One region of the Alteromonas sp. 009811495 genome, then DNA from elsewhere that is predicted to be linked to it. Evidence: predicted binding sites of a transcription regulator. Region 1 holds the regulator's gene; each other region holds the start of a gene.
The links. The regulator LexA, encoded in region 1, represses DNA repair genes until DNA is damaged. The targets are predictions, from matches to a motif close to TACTGTATNNNNATACAGTA.

Region 2: OZ660_RS04340 (DUF2188 domain-containing protein) is a predicted target of LexA. The motif match lies at 2,186-2,205, and genes of this name have one in related genera.
Region 3: dinB (DNA polymerase IV) is a predicted target of LexA. The motif match lies at 1,602-1,621, and genes of this name have one in related genera.

What each region holds. Positions count from the first base shown of each region.
Region 1 is NZ_CP113972.1:4,342,378-4,348,200, forward strand. Features, by position in the region: gene OZ660_RS19445 (cytochrome c oxidase assembly protein) at 1-322, opposite strand, end outside; gene ctaD (cytochrome c oxidase subunit I) at 419-2,032, opposite strand; gene coxB (cytochrome c oxidase subunit II) at 2,042-3,205, opposite strand; gene lexA (transcriptional repressor LexA) at 3,790-4,416, opposite strand; gene OZ660_RS19465 (GNAT family N-acetyltransferase) at 4,574-5,047, shown strand; gene plsB (glycerol-3-phosphate 1-O-acyltransferase PlsB) at 5,168-5,823, shown strand, end outside.
Region 2 is NZ_CP113972.1:961,380-967,202, forward strand. Features, by position in the region: gene OZ660_RS04330 (DarT ssDNA thymidine ADP-ribosyltransferase family protein) at 1-495, opposite strand, end outside; gene OZ660_RS04335 (WYL domain-containing protein) at 1,134-2,033, opposite strand; gene OZ660_RS04340 (DUF2188 domain-containing protein) at 2,239-2,472, shown strand; gene OZ660_RS04345 (metal-dependent hydrolase) at 2,472-2,837, shown strand; gene OZ660_RS04350 (nucleotidyltransferase domain-containing protein) at 2,850-4,100, shown strand; gene OZ660_RS04355 (hypothetical protein) at 4,087-4,569, shown strand; gene OZ660_RS04360 (SAVED domain-containing protein) at 4,572-5,684, shown strand.
Region 3 is NZ_CP113972.1:3,679,908-3,685,730, reverse strand. Features, by position in the region: gene OZ660_RS16600 (FG-GAP repeat domain-containing protein) at 1-1,374, shown strand, start outside; gene dinB (DNA polymerase IV) at 1,656-2,726, shown strand; gene OZ660_RS16590 (DUF1653 domain-containing protein) at 2,758-3,006, shown strand; gene OZ660_RS16585 (MBL fold metallo-hydrolase) at 3,080-3,955, shown strand; gene OZ660_RS16580 (VF530 family protein) at 4,049-4,267, opposite strand; gene OZ660_RS16575 (helix-turn-helix domain-containing protein) at 4,367-5,101, opposite strand; gene OZ660_RS16570 (hypothetical protein) at 5,235-5,609, shown strand; gene OZ660_RS16565 (DUF2145 domain-containing protein) at 5,618-5,823, shown strand, end outside.

The DNA of each region.
Region 1 (5,823 bases):
TGTTGCTTGACGCTGGGTTTCTGACATAAAACGAAACGGTATTTAACTCTCCAGGATGTACTTTTACGCGCTTAGTTTCTGCGCGAAATTCCCAAGGCATTCCCGTATTGGTGCGAGTAATAAACTCCACCGTCACTTCACGAGATGTATCCACTTCAACCGCTTGATACACTGCTGCTGAGTTTTCCGTTTTGCCGTTAATACCGGTGACATCACAAAACACATCGTAAAGTGGTACTAACGCAAATCCAAAGCCAAACATACCCATGACGATGACAATAAGCTTTAACACCATTTTATTATTTGCGTTTTGTTGTGACATCACATCCCTCCCAATTTGCCTATGCGCTAGTGAGATAGTGGCCCCCTCTAATGAGGGGGAGTGGGTCCACTATTACACTGACTGTTATGACAGCGATTACTTCACTACAGGTGGCGTTTCGAAAGTGTGGTATGGCGCTGGTGAGGGAATTTCCCATTCCAGACCTTCCGCACCGTCCCATACTTGCGATGACACTGGCTCGCCTTGCTTCTTACACGCCTTAATAAGTAGCGCCAAGAAGATGAGCTGAGATAGGCCAAACGCGAAGCCACCAAGGCTGATCCATTTATTGAAATCAGCAAATTGCAATGCATAGTCTGGAATACGACGTGGCATACCTGCCAATCCAACAAAATGCATAGGGAAGAATAAGACGTTGACCGAAACCAGCGAGCACCAGAAGTGCCACTTGGCTAAAGTCGTGTCGTACATTTTCCCAGTCCATTTCGGCAACCAATAGTAAACGGCAGCCATAATAGAGAATACAGCCCCAGTCACGAGGACATAGTGGAAGTGCGCTACCACAAAGTAAGTGTCGTGGTATTGGAAGTCCACGGGTGTAATGGCCAGCATCAGTCCAGAGAGCCCGCCAATGGTAAATAGTACAATGAACGCGATGGCAAACATCATGGGCATTTCAAATGTCAAAGAGCCGCGCCACATGGTTGCTACCCAGTTGAACACCTTCACCCCAGTTGGTACTGAAATCAACATGGTGGCAAACATGAAAAACATCTCCATGTACACCGGCATGCCCGTGGTAAACATATGGTGTGCCCATACCACGAACGACAACAGTGCGATAGATGCTGTGGCGTACACCATAGATGCATAGCCGAAGAGCTTTTTGCGCGAAAAGGTCGGCACAATTTGCGAGATAATACCAAACGCAGGCAATATCATTATGTACACCTCAGGGTGCCCAAAGAACCAGAAAATGTGCTGGAACATAACAGGGTCACCGCCACCTGCTGCATCAAAGAAGCTAGTACCAAAGAACTTATCAGTAAGTACCATGGTGACTGCACCCGCAAGTACGGGCATTACCGCAATAAGTAGGAACGCTGTAATAAGCCATGTCCAAACAAACAACGGCATTTTCATCCATGTCATGCCAGGGGCACGCATATTGAAGATAGTCACAATAACGTTAATTGCCCCCATAATGGATGAGATACCCATAATGTGAACTGAGAACACAAACAGTGCCGTTGAATCACCGCTATATGTAGTTGAGAGTGGTGCGTAGAATGTCCAGCCGAATGCTGGGCCGCCGCCTTCCATAAACAGTGAGCTCAAAAGAATAAGAAAGGCCCCTGGTAAAATCCAAAAGCTCCAGTTGTTCATACGCGGGAGGGCCATATCTGGCGCGCCTATCATCATAGGTACTAACCAGTTGGCAAGCCCAGTAAAGGCTGGCATTACCGCGCCAAATACCATAATAAGACCGTGTACAGTGGTCATCTGGTTAAAGAAGTTAGGGTCGACAATTTGCAAACCCGGCTGAAAAAGTTCAGCACGAATCACCATTGCCATGGCCCCACCAACCAAAAACATGATAAAGGCGAACCACAAATACAGCGTACCGATATCTTTATGGTTGGTGGTAAACAACCATCGAGTAATACCTTTCGGTATATGGTCGTGGTGATCGTGATCGTCGTGATGCACAGTTGAATCTGGCGAAATGACTTCAGTTGCTTTGCTCATAACTCGCTCCTAGTTACCCGTTGCCACGGCGTTAACGTCTTTCGCCTGTACCATGTCACCCGTGTTGTTACCCCACGCGTTACGTTCATAAGTCACCACTGCAGCAATTTCTTTGAGGCTTAACATTTTGCCGAACGCTTGCATGGCGGTACCTGATTTACCATGAAGCACAATATCTATATGCCCTTCCTGATCTTCTAGCGCCATTTTGCTGCCTTTAAGAGCAGGGAATACGCCCGGCAGACCTTCACCATTTGGCATATGGCAAGCTGCACATGTGGCGTTATAGACTCGCTCACCTTCTTTCATTAGTTCGTCCATCGACATATTCATCGACAGAAGGCGTTGCTCTTCTTCTTTCGCTTTACGAATAATGTCTTCCTGCTCACTCATCCAAGCAGCATATTCAGCAGGCTCTTTCGCAATAACCACAACGGGCATGTAACCATGATCTTTGCCGCAAAGTTCAGCGCACTGACCGCGATATACCCCGGGTTCGTTAACCTTTGCCCATGCTTCGTTTATAAAGCCGGGATTTGCATCCTTCTTCACTGCAAAGTCGGGAACCCACCAAGAATGAATAACATCGTCAGATGTGATCAGAAAACGAACTTTTTGACCTGTGGGAATGACAAGCGGACGGTCAACTTCAAGAAGATAGTTTTCCGTTTTTTCAAACTTGTTTTCAATTTGCTCGCGCTGCGTAGCCAGCAACGAGTAAAACTCTACGTCACTATCCATGTATTTGTAGTGCCACTTCCATTGAGAACCCGTCACCAATACCGTCATATCCGGTTCAGAGACATCTTCCATTGCAATTAGCGTGTTGGCAGCGGGAACCGCCATAAAAATGAGGATAAGGAACGGAATTACAGTCCACGCGATTTCTACTTTTACGTTTTCGTGGAAATTCGCGGGCTTAGCGCCTCGTGACTTTCTGTGCAGATACATAGAGGCGAACATTACGCCAAACACGACTACTGCAATACCGACGCAAATGAAGAACATTAACATGTGCAGGTCATACACCTGCCCGCTAATGTCAGTTGCGCCGCGCCTGAGGTTAAGAGAAGAAACTTCTTCTGCAGCCTCCTGCGCAAAAAGGAAATGAGAAAAAAGCAAAAGGGGTATACTAGCAAACCCTTTTGCCATGACGGTCATTAGTTGTTTCACTCAGCACCTCCGTAATGGTAGAACCATTAACGCTAAATGTTAGTGCGCGCTGTCCCTACCAAGTGGTTTGCGAACGATTGACCCACAACTGCAATTTGTAAAACAAATTTAGAGCCATTGTTATTATTTTGTTAATCTCTGTATAAGAATTGCGCAATAATGACTTGCCGTCTAGTCTTTTCTGCTAAAAATTTAACGAGATGGTTAAAATTTAATCATTTCATTTTTGCTAACTGCACCTTGATAGTGCAGTAAAGCGGTGTGGCGTGTGGATACGCCGTGAAGCTTTTAAACGCTCATTTGGAACACATGCGGCGATAAAGAAATCAATGTAAGTTTATAAAAATCAATATATAAGAATGCAAATTTGGAGATTTTCAAACGTAGTCTTGTTAAAAGTGACAGGATTAAAAAGCACTTGCGGCGCGAAAAAATTGGCGTTTTGGTGTGATTGCAAAAAAATTAAACTTTTTTGACAGGCTGTTCAAAAAACAACCTTTATACATAGAACAGCCAACAAAAGTGAAAGTTAAGGTACAAAAAAAGCGGCTACAAGGCCGCTTTTACGTTAACCTGCCGAAACCTTACATCCAGTCAGCGTTTCGGATAACACCCACCGCTATACCTTCAATAGCAAAAGGTTGTGAAGCCAAATCAACTTTTATAGGTGCAAATTCATCGTTCTCGGCGTGCAGTAATACTTCTCGCCCGCGTTTTTCTAAACGCTTAACCGTGACGTCTTCATCCACTCGGGCAACAACAACTTGACCGTTGTGTACATCAGTAGTGCGATGTACAGCCAATAAGTCGCCATCAAGAATACCAATGTCTTTCATACTCATACCGTTTACACGTAGCAGAAAGTCTGCCTGAGGTTGAAATAGCGCAGGATCGACCTTGTAATGCGACTCAACATGCTCTTGCGCTAGAATAGGTTCGCCCGCTGCGACTCGCCCAATAAGCGGTAGCCCTTCTTCCTCTGGTGTTTCATCTTCCAGTGGAATATTCAATTTAATGCCACGAGAAGTACCTGGCAAAATTTCAATAACACCTTTACGCGCTAAGGCCTTCAAATGTTCTTCTGCCGCATTAGCAGAACGGAAACCAAGCTGTCGTGCAATCTCTGCACGCGTAGGTGGCATTCCCGTTTCTTGCATGGTCGTTTTAATAAGTTCTAAAACTTCGGTTTGTCGAGCTGTGAGTGGGCGCATAAAAGACCTGTCTGTTCATACAGTTCCTGTAAGTATATACACCTAAATTTAAATAACAAGCACTACGCGACAGCAGATAAAATAAAACTTGAAAAACACCGTTGTGCTCACATTTAATACAATAGAATGAAGACAAACAGAGTTGGATGCATAGTAAATGCTAAGATTTTTGCCCTTTTCCGCCGACCTTGCACCCTACTTTGATAGTATTAACCGAGAGTGGATAGAAACCATGTTCGCCCTTGAACCTGTCGACGAAGAGGTCATCTCATCACCACAGTCTTGTATTATTGACCAAGGTGGACATATTTGGTTTGCACAGCACCAGACCTTAGGCGTAGTTGGTACCTGTGCCTTGATGAAAAAAAGCGACGGCATTTTCGAACTAACCAAAATGGGTGTTGTCAGCAGTGCCAGAGGACTAAAAGTTGGTGAGGCATTGCTAAAACATGTTATTGAACAAGCGCCAACAATCGCACACAAAACATTGTTTTTGCTTACCAATAAGAAGTGTGAAGCCGCCATTCATTTGTATGAAAAAAATGGCTTTGTGCATTGTAATACAATTATGCAGCAGTACGGTGACGCGTACGCGAGATGCGACGTAGCCATGCGCTACAAAGGCATTTGATGCAGTAACCTGACGTAACACAATACATACATGTAAAGGATGACATAAAGGCATACCGCGAGATAAATCGCCAAATGTGTTACACTTTCCCCGTTTTTATTTCATAGGATTACATACTTCATGTCGTGGATGCGAAAAGCCCTTTTGTCGGTGTTTCATTATCCTGTTAAGTTACTGGTTAAAGCGCATAGTATTCCAGTAAACGTTGAAACCGAATTAGGAATAGATAAGAACAAGCCAATTGTCTATCTACTTCCCACTAACTCAGTGACCGACCAGTTGGCACTTAGAATGTCGACTGAAGCACTGGGTTTGCCAAGCCCAACAGAGACGTTGGCACTTGCAGGGCGAGAGTATTCGTCCACATTATTTTTACGTAAAACTCAGCCTATCTTTCGCTCTTCAGCAAAAGAAACTGACATTGAAGAAGTCTTCACTGAATTATTCCACCTGCACCGCGATCATGAAAACCTAGATTTGCAGGTGGTGCCAGTATTTGTAACTTGGGGAAGAGCGCCAGGCAAAGGCAACCCAGGGCTTAGCGACTTAATTGCCGATAGAGCAGCACCTAGTTGGTTACGTAAATTATTTATCGTACTGTTTTTGGGTCGCGACAATTTTATTAACTATTCAAAAGCTGTATCGGCTCGCGCGATGTCAAACCAGCATGGTAGCGATCAGAGCATTGCCCATAAACTGGTTCGCGTAGCAAGTACTCACTTCCAGCGAAAGCGTCAAAGTATGACCGGCCCAACATTGCTTGAACGCCAAGAACT
Region 2 (5,823 bases), 1.1 Mb from region 1:
AAGCAACTCTGCCATTTTCTGATGACGATACTCTTCCGTTGGACACCCCCACTTTTTGTCATCAATGGCGTCCCAATTTAAAGAATCAAGCATATTTACTGACGATAAATTGTAGAAATTTGGTGGAATATCAGTATTTGCTGATGCGTCAGTAAAAACAACGCCAACTTTTTTTTCAATAATTTCTATCGGAACTGCAAAGTATATTAGTAGGGGCTGGTCTACATTCTTCTTATTTATAACACCGAGTTGCATGGATGTTTTTTTTGAAAAATAAAAAGGAACGTAGTCGTGAACAAATTTTCCTCCAGAGCACGGTACAGGCATAGTGCTCCTTCTCCCTTGAATCCCCTTCTCAGCAATGTCTTCGTGAGATACACCCTGTGCATCCTTTAAGTTTGTACACAACAAACCACTATCAATGATCGATTCTAGATTATCGATCAAAGTAAAATGATACGCATATCTTCCTTTTAATCCTTGTGGGATATTCATAATTTGTTCCTCGAAAATCCGATGTTCGATTGGAGCCCTAGCAATTTAATAGTGAGCAAATTGCTCGTTTAGCGTGTGCTCGTTTTTATCCATAGTGCCATCATTGCTAGTTTACTGAAAGTCAAAGAATGCAAAGGTTATTATCAGTCGTGGGAATGTCAAAAATTCGCGCATTGACTCCATCAAGTAATCAATGCGCCAACTGCCGTTATACGTACCAAGCAGCCGTTTTATATTAAAAGTCAATGCCAATTCCTGACACACCACGGCCTCAGAACAACCCTAATTTATCCTTCTCACTGTTCCTCTGGGAAAGCTTCACTTATTTTATGATTATGTCGGCTTATAAACTGTTCCCTTTATTCGCATTTCCGCGAAAGAGAAATGAGCATTTTACGCTATTAGGACGGAGTTGGTTATTTTATAGCAAGTTTGGCTAACACCGTGATGGATCTGCGCCTATCACATTGACTGTGAATGAACCAACAAGCTTCAAAGAAGGTCGCCCAAAACATTATCGACTTCCGAACAACCACGTTAGTATTATCAATACGCTTATCAATCCGATTGTCTATTACAATAAAGATAATGCTTCGTTCGCTAAATCAAAATAGCACCTCGCCGGGCAATGAATTAATCTAACCGAAGATATCAAAAATCCTCTCCGTACCTTTATATTGCTTGAAGATTTCCGGCATCATAAGTTGAAAATTATAGCTTCCGTGCTTTTTAGCAGAAGGTTTTTCGGATACATCAATGCTCCAATTCTCAATTAAATAGTAGATCAGCGCGGCTCTTTCAAAATATGTAAATTCGTCTTTATCATCCAACCCGAAATCTTTCCGTACGACAATTTCTTTTCTGTCCGTAAGACCTGGATGCAGTCTAAGGGTCAATGGGAGCTTGGTGTTCCAATCTCCGTCTGCTTCGATGGTCGCGTGGTGTGGTGCAGGTTCATCCCCCAGTATTTCGGTCGCATCTAGTCTAATAAAATGAAAGTTTTTGAACCCTTCGCTTTCTTTATGGAAAGCTCTAAACATCCATGTTTTGCCGTCGTAAAATATTGCTGTGGGGAAGAGAGTTCTATCGCCAATATTGTCACTGTTGCTTGTAAGATATCTGCACTTGACCCCAACTCTAGCGCTCATTGCCCGTGTGATTGTTGCAACGAGATCTACGTCTAATCGAGTAGGGAATGTTCCCACACGCTGGTAAGGCGCTAGAGGCTCCTCAAATAATAGATTTTTATTGAACCCATTACCTAGCATACCCAGTGCCTTTTCTGCACTGATGTCGAAAACTGGTTTATAGGTATCCAATATAGCGTTGGCTCGGAGCTTATGACTGTATTTGACATTCTCTTCGGCCAGATCCCTATAGTCGGATATTTCCCTAGTGGCCGCTGCATCCATAATTCCAAATTGGTCACTTATGTCGCTACGACTGATCGTCCCTATGAATCTGAGTCTAAAGTCGATAAACAGCATTCTTTCAGCTTTCTGAACACCTTTCTCATTTTCAAATTTTAGGTAATCCATAAAAACCTCATGTTCGGATTTTTCGAACATGATAATCAATCGGGTAATCATATCAAGAAAAATACGTGTGATGACTGCTTAAAATATTTTCTGTAGATCCACTTGATCGAAGTGGCACTATGAAATATGATCTGTGCTAGTGATATTTATAGTAGTGTATAAATTCACAATAAATTTACATTTAACCGGTATAGAGGCGACAGTAATGTCTAGAGGAAAAAATCAACATGTGGTCAAACACCCTGACGGGTGGGCGGTGAGAGGAGCAGGCAACAGCCGGGCGACTCGTGTAACTGAAACGCAACGCGAAGCAATAGATATTGCTCAAGATATCGCACGCAATCAGCAATCTGATACTAAGGTGCACGGACGAGACGGAAGAATTAGGGCTGGCAACAGCTACGGTAACGATCCCCACCCACCAAAGGACAAGAAATAATGCCAAATAGACATGCTCACATGGCGATAGGTGCTGTTAGCTGTACTATCGCTATGGCCGGTGACGAAAGGCCAAATGAATTCACTCATAATCTGGCAGTTGCTCCAATTCTAGGTGCGGTCGCCGCAAGGTTACCAGATATCTTAGAGCCAGCTCACAATCCACATCACCGTCAATTTTTCCATAGTCTGGCAATGTTAGTTGCTGTAGGGGCAGGGGTTAAGAAAGTTTATTCCTGGGAGCCGGATAGCAAACTAAAAGAGGTGCTCCGTGGCGTGCTACTAATCGGTGGTGTAGCCTACATCAGCCATTTAATTGCTGACGGATGCACACCGAAGAGCCTTCCACTGTTAGGCAAGTTATAGGAGTTCCGTTGTATGATTCAATTTAATGCAGCACGCCAGTTAGAAGTACCACAGAAAGCATTTCTAATGGAGGCAATTGATCTTGCGCTGGACCAGCTTGATCTGGGAACTTCTGACTTAGAAAAGATTGAATCTGCATATAACGGGGTAGGCAACTATCTGGCTGGCTGCGAACATCCTTTGCTAGAGGACGCTGAAATTTATCCGCAAGGCTCAATACGTCTGCGAACAACTGTTAAGCCGCGGACAAAAGAAGAGTTCGATGTCGATCTTATTCTTTTTCTTCCCAATGCAGGTAATGCTACACGAGACGAGATCAACGATGTCGTTTGGAAACATCTTAAAGCAAGTAAGGTGTATGGACCGCTTGCTGAACCGCTAGCAAGAGGTTTCAGGATAAACTATTCGGGCAACTACCACCTTGATATCACACCTGCGGTCGAATATACGGCTGAGGAATTAAGGGGGCAGCCCCTATGGGTAGTTGATAAGCGCTTTCAATTTAAGGAATCCAACCCTGAAGGTTTCGCGTTATGTTTTGACGATGCTTGTGGGCTACTTCCAAAAATTATGCGGACGCAGTCTTTTCGTGAAACTTTAAGCGCTGAAATGATTAAGGATTTTCCGGATCAGAATGATAAAAAGTTGTTGAACCGCATCATCCAGGTCATCAAGCGTCATCGAGATGTTTGGGCCGCTCGCGAAGATAATCGCTATGGTGAATACAAGCCTATTTCAGTACTACTCACAACGTTGGCTACTCTGGCCTATCTCCATATTGTGCGCTTAGGCAAAACATTCTCATCAGAACTTGACGTGCTGTTGGATGTTTTAGAACTGATGCCAACTTTCATTCAACAGGCTAACGATGAATACCGGGTTGAGAACCCAAGCATGCATGAGGAAAATTACGCGGAGAAGTGGAATCGCAAAGAAAAAATGGAAGGGCCGAAGTTAAGGCAAGGATTTTTTGAATGGCATAAGGCGGCCATACATGATTTAGAAGAGCTAGCTAGAGCAAGTAATCAAGGTATGAACGTCATGTTTGCATCTCTATCCGAGGCATTGGGAGAGCGTCCAGTTAAAGCGGCCCGGGAAAGCATCGTCGAAACTGTATCTGCTAGCCGTGAGAAAGGTAATTTAGGTGTTGTGTTAGGAACAGGAGCAATTGCAGCTGCTGCACCTAAAACTGTAAAAGCAGTGACAGCCAAAACAAATCCCATTGTTCCTGTTAAGAAGAATAGATTCTATGGCGGTGAGTGAGAGAGCGCTGTTCGAGCTTGCCTATCCTGACATAAGCATAAAAGAGCAATTTCTAGCGCTTAACGCACATTGTAATGGCGATGCACGCATCACTGATCATGACAGGACAGTTGTCTGGGAGGGGATATTGCGACCCACGCCTTGGTCAGCGTTCTACTCGGTGACGGTGAGTTATACGCTGGGTCAGTCACCTAAATGTATAGTAACAAGTCCTTGTCTGGAAGAGTTAGCGGATGGAAGAAAGATACCGCATACGTATGCGAACGATACTCGATTAAAAGGGACGCAATTGTGCCTTTATTTGCCATATATATCGGGTAAAAACAAAGCAAGTGAGTGGAATTCTAAACTGTTGCTTGTAGAGACTATTGTTCCATGGGCGTCGCTCTGGCTTTTCTATTTCGAAGATTGGCTTGCCAGCGGTGAATGGCAAGGCGGTGGTGTAGAACACGCTTCAGAGGGTAGTTGAGTATGAAGAAAGACTTAAGCTATTTTTTTCGAAGTTTTACTGATTTCATATTCAGGAAAAGAACAGCAGCTCTTGTATTTGCCAAAATTGGTGGTTCGTTGGTCGGGTTATCAGCAGTCGCTAGTTTGGTAGTATCGGTCACATATCAGGGGCAGTACGGTTTTTTTGAAATAGAATACCACTCTTCAAGCACTCCAAAGTTGATCATTTTAATAAGTTTTGTGTTGGGCGCTTCGCTAATTTTTATCAGCTTGGCATGGGAGCTTATCCGATATAGAAGCGAATATCAGATCTTAAAAAAGCGAAAAACAATTGTTATCGAACAACGTGGCCTGGTTGATACGAAAGATGAGTCGTTAGCTGAGCATGTCAGGAAAACAAGAAAAATACAGGTGGATTCGATATTAGTAGATATCAGAGAGCGCTTAATAGATAACGTTATAAGTGAACCTGAAATCGCATTAGATAAAGTTTTTAATCTCAAGCATTCGTTAAAAGAGAAAATAAACTCTTTAGATGTATCAGACATCAACGTTATCTACGGTGGGATAATGCCCGTACCGTTTGCTTTTTTGACGGGTTACTTACTAGATGATGAATCGTCAGTAGAGATTATAGATTGGGATCGAGATGCTTCTGCCTGGCGAGAGCTTGATAGTGATGATGATAGTGAGCAATTCAGAGTCGATGTAGAAAATCAAAAGACATGCAATGGCGCAGTGATTGCTGTTTCGTTTTCATATCCGGTAGACAAGGCTGCTATCAATTCTGCATTTCCATCGCTGCCCCATCATTATCTTTCGTTAAATGATGTTAGTCGCAACAATCACTGGTCAAAGCAAAAGCAGTCTAGGTTGGCGGGTGAATTCTTCGAATACTGTAAAAAGCTTGCGGGGCAGGGGGTAGAACACATCCACTTGATTCTGGCTTCTCAGAATAGCGTGGCATTCAGATTTGGTCAGATTTACGACAAGCGAAATTTGCCTTCGATTACAGTGTATCAATATGAACGCAGTCATACTTTAAAGTACCCTTGGGGAGTGAGAATACCTCAGCAGCCAAAGGTCAAGCCATATATAAAGACACTGGAGCTATCTGAGACTGCTATAATTTGAAGACGCCGCTTAGGTGCAAACCTAAATGAGCAATTGTAAACCTCCCCCAATTAGTTACACCCATACTTAGAGGTTTCGACCAGTTTGACTAATTGATTCAGCAATGCCTGCTCTGGCCGAGGTCGTTTATAGGTAAAAT
Region 3 (5,823 bases), 660 kb from region 1:
GAAGAAATTGTAGGGGCAGACAGTTGGTCTTACATTTATGTGTACTCAGCACAGAACAAATCTCAGATTACGAGTATTGAGAATTTTAACACTTGTGACATTAGTTCAGGGAAACTGACCGAGGATAGTACTCCCGTGTTGCTTGTAGGTGACTGCCAGTGGGGCAATATTCACGCCATGAAGCTGTCTAATAACACGCTCACCTCTGTATTTAGCGTTGATATGGTTGATCACGGTTCGTCTTCGCTAACCCTTGGCGATGCCGACAATGATGGCCTTAATGAACTATTGTGGGGCACTGGCACTACACATTCTGGTGAGGATTTACTCGTAACGGCAGATGTCACGGCAACTTCTGCAACAATAAAAACAACAGCAACCACGCATCAATTAGATAGCTTTAATGCGGCTGGGTGGGCTGATTTGTATCCTGGTGATGAACGCGCAGTTTTCTTCGTGCCAAGTACCGGTAACGGTTATGATGGCTCCAAGGTCTTACTAATGGAGAACACGGGGAATTACATCACTAGTGAAGAGATTTCTTCTAACTGGGATGGTTCTCGTATTGCTGTCACTACCGACTACAACAATGACGGTGCCGGCGATTTATTCCTGCCTACTGCACAAACCTATGATGGCGCATTTGCTGCAATGCAGTTAAATGACTTCTCTATTCAATATGAGATTACCGGTAGCTATTCAAATGATGTTTCAGTTATCAAGGCGTTCGACTTCAATAACGATGGTTTTGAAGATGCTGTCTATGTTGATGGTCGCACGTTAAAAGCTATCGACGTAAACAATCAAGTTATCTTGGCGACTTACACAATGACTCAATATTTCCGTGATTTTGATATTGTGGCAATGAATGGCAATGTGTATGTGGCACTGTCTCAAGGCAACGACATAACACAAATACTTAAGCCAACAGCGTCAGGCTTTTCTATTCAGGCAAGTGCGGATATTTCTTGCGCGCGCCTTACCTTTGTTAATGCAGATAGTGACGCTGCCTCGGAGCTAGCTTGTTATAACGATCAAAACCAATCCTTGGTTATGTATGAAGTAACTGACACCAGTTTGACTATAACATCAGACGTTTCGGTAAGTATGGATATCGTCGACATGGCAGCAAATCCAGTAACCGCCACAGAACAGACACTTCTTGTGACGTCTGCGAATGACGATGATTGGGAGTATTACGGTACTTCTGAACTCAGCGAAATGACGGTTGAAGGCATTAGTATTTGGAAAAGCCCTGCGTTAATTGGTTCGGCTCGCAGTCACTCTCTACATGCGAGAAAATCTGCTGAGGGAAGCCTAGAAGTGATGATGGCAACATCTCGGGCGATGTACTGGTTAGGCCGAGTAGATTAAGTCGCTCTGCTTACGTTGATTTTTATACTTTATATAGGCGATTTTATAATTGAACGGCGACACATCAACCTTGGTGTGTCGCCGTTTTTTATTGAAGACTCTCGTTTTGTCGACCTGCCAAATAAAATGCATTCGTTTACATTCCTGCCTTTTATAAGGGGCGAGGGACCCGTTAACCACATCAATATTTCATAACGAGATAGTGTAATTAAACGCTATTGATAATATACTGTCTATTTGTACAGTTTTACGCAATATGGCGTTAATAGCAAAGGCAGGTTATGCGAAAAATTATCCACGTCGACATGGATTGTTTTTATGCCGCAGTTGAAATGCGCGATAACCCAGCGCTGCGTGATATTCCCATCGCCATTGGGGGGAGCTCCGACAGGCGCGGTGTTATCTCTACCTGCAACTACCCCGCACGTAAATTTGGTGTGCGCTCTGCTATGGCCACGGCTTATGCCATGAAATTGTGCCCAAACCTTACTTTGGTAAAGGGACGAATGGAGGTCTACGCCAATGAGTCACAGAAAATACGTAAGATTTTTTCCGACTACACAGACCTAATAGAGCCATTATCTCTAGATGAAGCCTATCTTGATGTTACCAACAGTCAGTTTTGTGGTGGTAGTGCCACGTTGATGGCAGAGGAGATAAGAGCACGCATTAAGAGTGAGTTGGGACTTACCGCCTCTGCGGGGGTAGCGCCTTGCAAGTTCGTTGCAAAGGTTGCCAGTGATGAAAACAAGCCTGATGGAATTTGTGTGATAACTCCTGAAAAGCTTGATGCGTTCGTTCGTGAAATGCCGCTTAAAAAGATCCCCGGTGTGGGCAAAGTCACTATGCAAAAACTTCAAAGGCTCGGTCTGACTACCTGCAACGATGTCAGGCAGTATCCCTTTGAGCGCATTCAGAAAGAGCTGGGTAAGTTTGGTAGTGTGTTGTGGGAACGTGCACATGGCATTGATGATCGCGAGTTGTCGGTGTCAAGAGAGCGAAAATCGATAGGCGTAGAACGTACCTTGAGCGAGGATATCCACACTCTAGAGCAGTGTAAGGCATATTTGCCTCATTTACTTGAAAAGCTTGAGCAGCGTATGGAAAATCACAGCAAACGCACGGGCAAACCCGTACGTTTGCGAACTCAGGGCGTAAAGCTAAAATTTAACGACTTTCAATTGACGACAGTAGAACATCGTCAAGCATCGCTCAGTGAGCGTTACTTTCATGAGTTGATGGAAGAAGCGTTTGAACGAGCTAATGGACGCGGGATCCGCTTAGTGGGTCTTCATATTGGACTTGCAGCACAGCACGCAACACAGCAACTTACATTGCCTTTTGATTTCTAAGCATACCAACAACTATTTATTGGACTTTAAAATGAATCACACACAGTTAATTACGCCAGGCCGCTACAAACACTATAAAGGTAATTTGTACGATGTATACGAGGTTGCCACGCATTCTGAGGATGAAACTAAACTTGTTGTTTATAGACCCTGCTATGGTGAACGAGCATTGTGGGTAAGGCCGCTGGACATGTTTATTGAAACGGTTGACCGAGATGGTGAAACATTACCGCGATTTGCCTACGTGGGAGATATCCCTAATGACGAAAAAATGATCTAATTTTGAAATTAGGTCATAGTGTAGAAGGTCTTATTTAAGAATAATAATACGCCCATAACACAAGGAATAACTCATGCACTCTGCAATTCGTTCACGATCTCTCATATTGACGGCATTGGTGGCCATATCTCCTTTGAATCTAGCTTTCGCGCAAGATAGGTTCGCTGATGTTGAAGTAAAAGCCACTGAAGTAAGAGGGGCTGTACATATGCTTACTGGTATGGGGGGAAATATTGGTGTTTCTGCTGGTGAAGATGGCGTACTTATTATTGATGATCAATTCGCGCCTTTGGCTGAAAAAGTTGCATCTGCACTAGGTGAACTGGGCAGCGACAAGCCTAAATATGTCATCAATACACACTACCATGGTGATCACACGGGCTCTAATGCGTTTTTCCATAGTCACAAGGGGGCAACCATATTTGCGCACGAGAATGTTCGTGTACGCTTGGCAAGTGATGAAAAAGTAAAACCTGAAGCACTGCCAACAGTAACCTATGATGATGGCATCAAAATTTACTTCAACGGTGAAACGGTTCACGTGATGCACCTGCCAGTTGGGCATACTGATGGTGATAGCGTTGTGTGGTTTGAACAGCCTGACGTACTACACACTGGCGATTTATTCTTTAACGGTATGTTTCCTTATATTGACCAAGGCGCGGGTGGTAACGTCGAGGGATATATGGAATCTGTGCAGCACTTACTTAATAAAATTGATGACGATACGGTTGTTATTCCTGGTCATGGTAAATTGAGTAACAAGAAGGAATACATCACCTTTTTGAATATGATCAGCGAAACGTTCAGCTACGTTAAATCACTCAAGCAAGATGGCAAATCTCTCGAAGAGGTCAAAGCGATGGGCTTAGACGACAAATGGGCTGACTGGAGTTGGAACTTCATTAGTGAAGAGAAATGGATAACTACTTTGTATACCGATGCTTAAGTAGCCATCAAGGAACCTAGTGGGGTGAGCAGGTTCATTCCACGCATTGGAGCGTGTTGCTTTTCCAAACCGAAAATGCAGCACGCTCGATAATTAGTTAGTGAAAGTTTGAATATAAAGTTGCTCTACTTTGTCTCTTGCCCACTGTGTTTTTCGTAAAAACTTTAGTGATGATTTCACTGAAGGGTCATTGTTAAAGCAATTTATTTTTATTCGGTAATACAAGCCCTCCCAACCATATCGTTCCTGCAGTTGAGTTACTATCTTTTCTAAGGTAACCCCGTGTAACGGGTTGTTAGGTTGCTGATCCATTATTAAATGCTGCTTTGTTGTGAATCTAAAAGCAAAGTTTATCACGAAACACGTAATACACTGACATTGTCCATGAAGTATTGTGGCTTATCGCAACCTTTAACTACGCCGCATGTTCTCAAAAAGCGAAGGCTCCCAAGGCCGCATTGCCATGAGTAAGCCTATATGCTGACGCTCTTCAATAGGAAGAGCGTTGTCTTCGCTACTTAGCTTGGCCGCTTCTTGGCGTAACTGTTCCAATCGGCGCTGAATAATGGCTACTGAGGATGGAGAGTAGCGACCGCGAAGATATGAGCGAAACATCCATGGTTCATTCTTTTTTGGGGCCATGAATTTCACCATCACCTCATTTTCCATAAATTTCGCCAACGGCCCACCTGGTATCCATCTAAAATCTTGCGCAATGAGCAACTTGTAACGGTTGTTGGGCAGTAGCTCAATGAGTTTGAGTTTATCAAGCGTTGTCATTAGCTTAATACCTTCCACTTTTTCAATGTTGTAGTGGCTAATAATTTCATCAAACCGCCACCCATCTCTTACGCATACCGCAGCTAACAATAACTTAGGGTTAGCCAGCAGTTTAAGCTCTTGCTCTTCAGAGAGTTGAGATATTTTTTCTTGCTGCTTTTGCGATAACTGAAAGAGCTCACTCAATGATAGGTGCAAACATTCACAAATTTGCTCGAGCTTTTCTAATGTGAAGGCCTGAAGTGAAAAATTACGCTTTACACTGGCTTCACTGACATTGAGTGTTTGTGCAAGCTGCTTGTAGGTTATCCGCTGCTCTCGTAAACATTGTTTAAGCGTGTCATAGATCAGATTAATCTGGCTCATGGTATTAAATATTTATACTCTTGGTGTAAATTAATACTACATTAATTATTATGGTTTACGAAATTTAATCCTCTCTCTAGTGTAGGAAGTGACGAAAGCAACATTTTAGCTTTCCACCTTAGGAGTGAGTGATATGAAAAATACACCATTAACATTGATGTTAGTCGCTGCGTTGAGCAGTGCTCTTTGTGTCAACGCTGTCTATGCTGACGATTCAGTAACGCACAGTGGTAAAGCAAGTAAGCATAGCGTACTTGCTGCGTCTGAAGGCCTAGCCTCTACCGCAACAGTCGCCAGCGCAGTAGTAGCTGCCCCAATTATCGTTACCGGCAGTGTGGTTCTTGCAACGGGAAGTGTGATTGCAGAAAGCGCAGATTCGATAGCACAAAGTAGACATTCACATACCAGTAATACTCATCACAATGGTCCCTTGGTGGTCACCGAAACCATTATTACGGCAGACCCTGCGCCAAACAAAGTAAAAGTCACGACAACCACCACGCGATAGGTGACGGTATGAAACGCTTTTTACTATTCATAATGGTGTTGAGTTCTGTAGCTGTTGGGCCTGTTTATGCTGGAAGTGAACAAACAGGCAAACCCAACTTTACACCTGAAGCCATAGCACAGTTTTCAAAATCGGTAGAGAGATATGCTGCCGCTGAGGGGGCAAGAGCATTTATTATTGCCAGACGTGGGCGACCCGCAGAAGATTTGCCAAA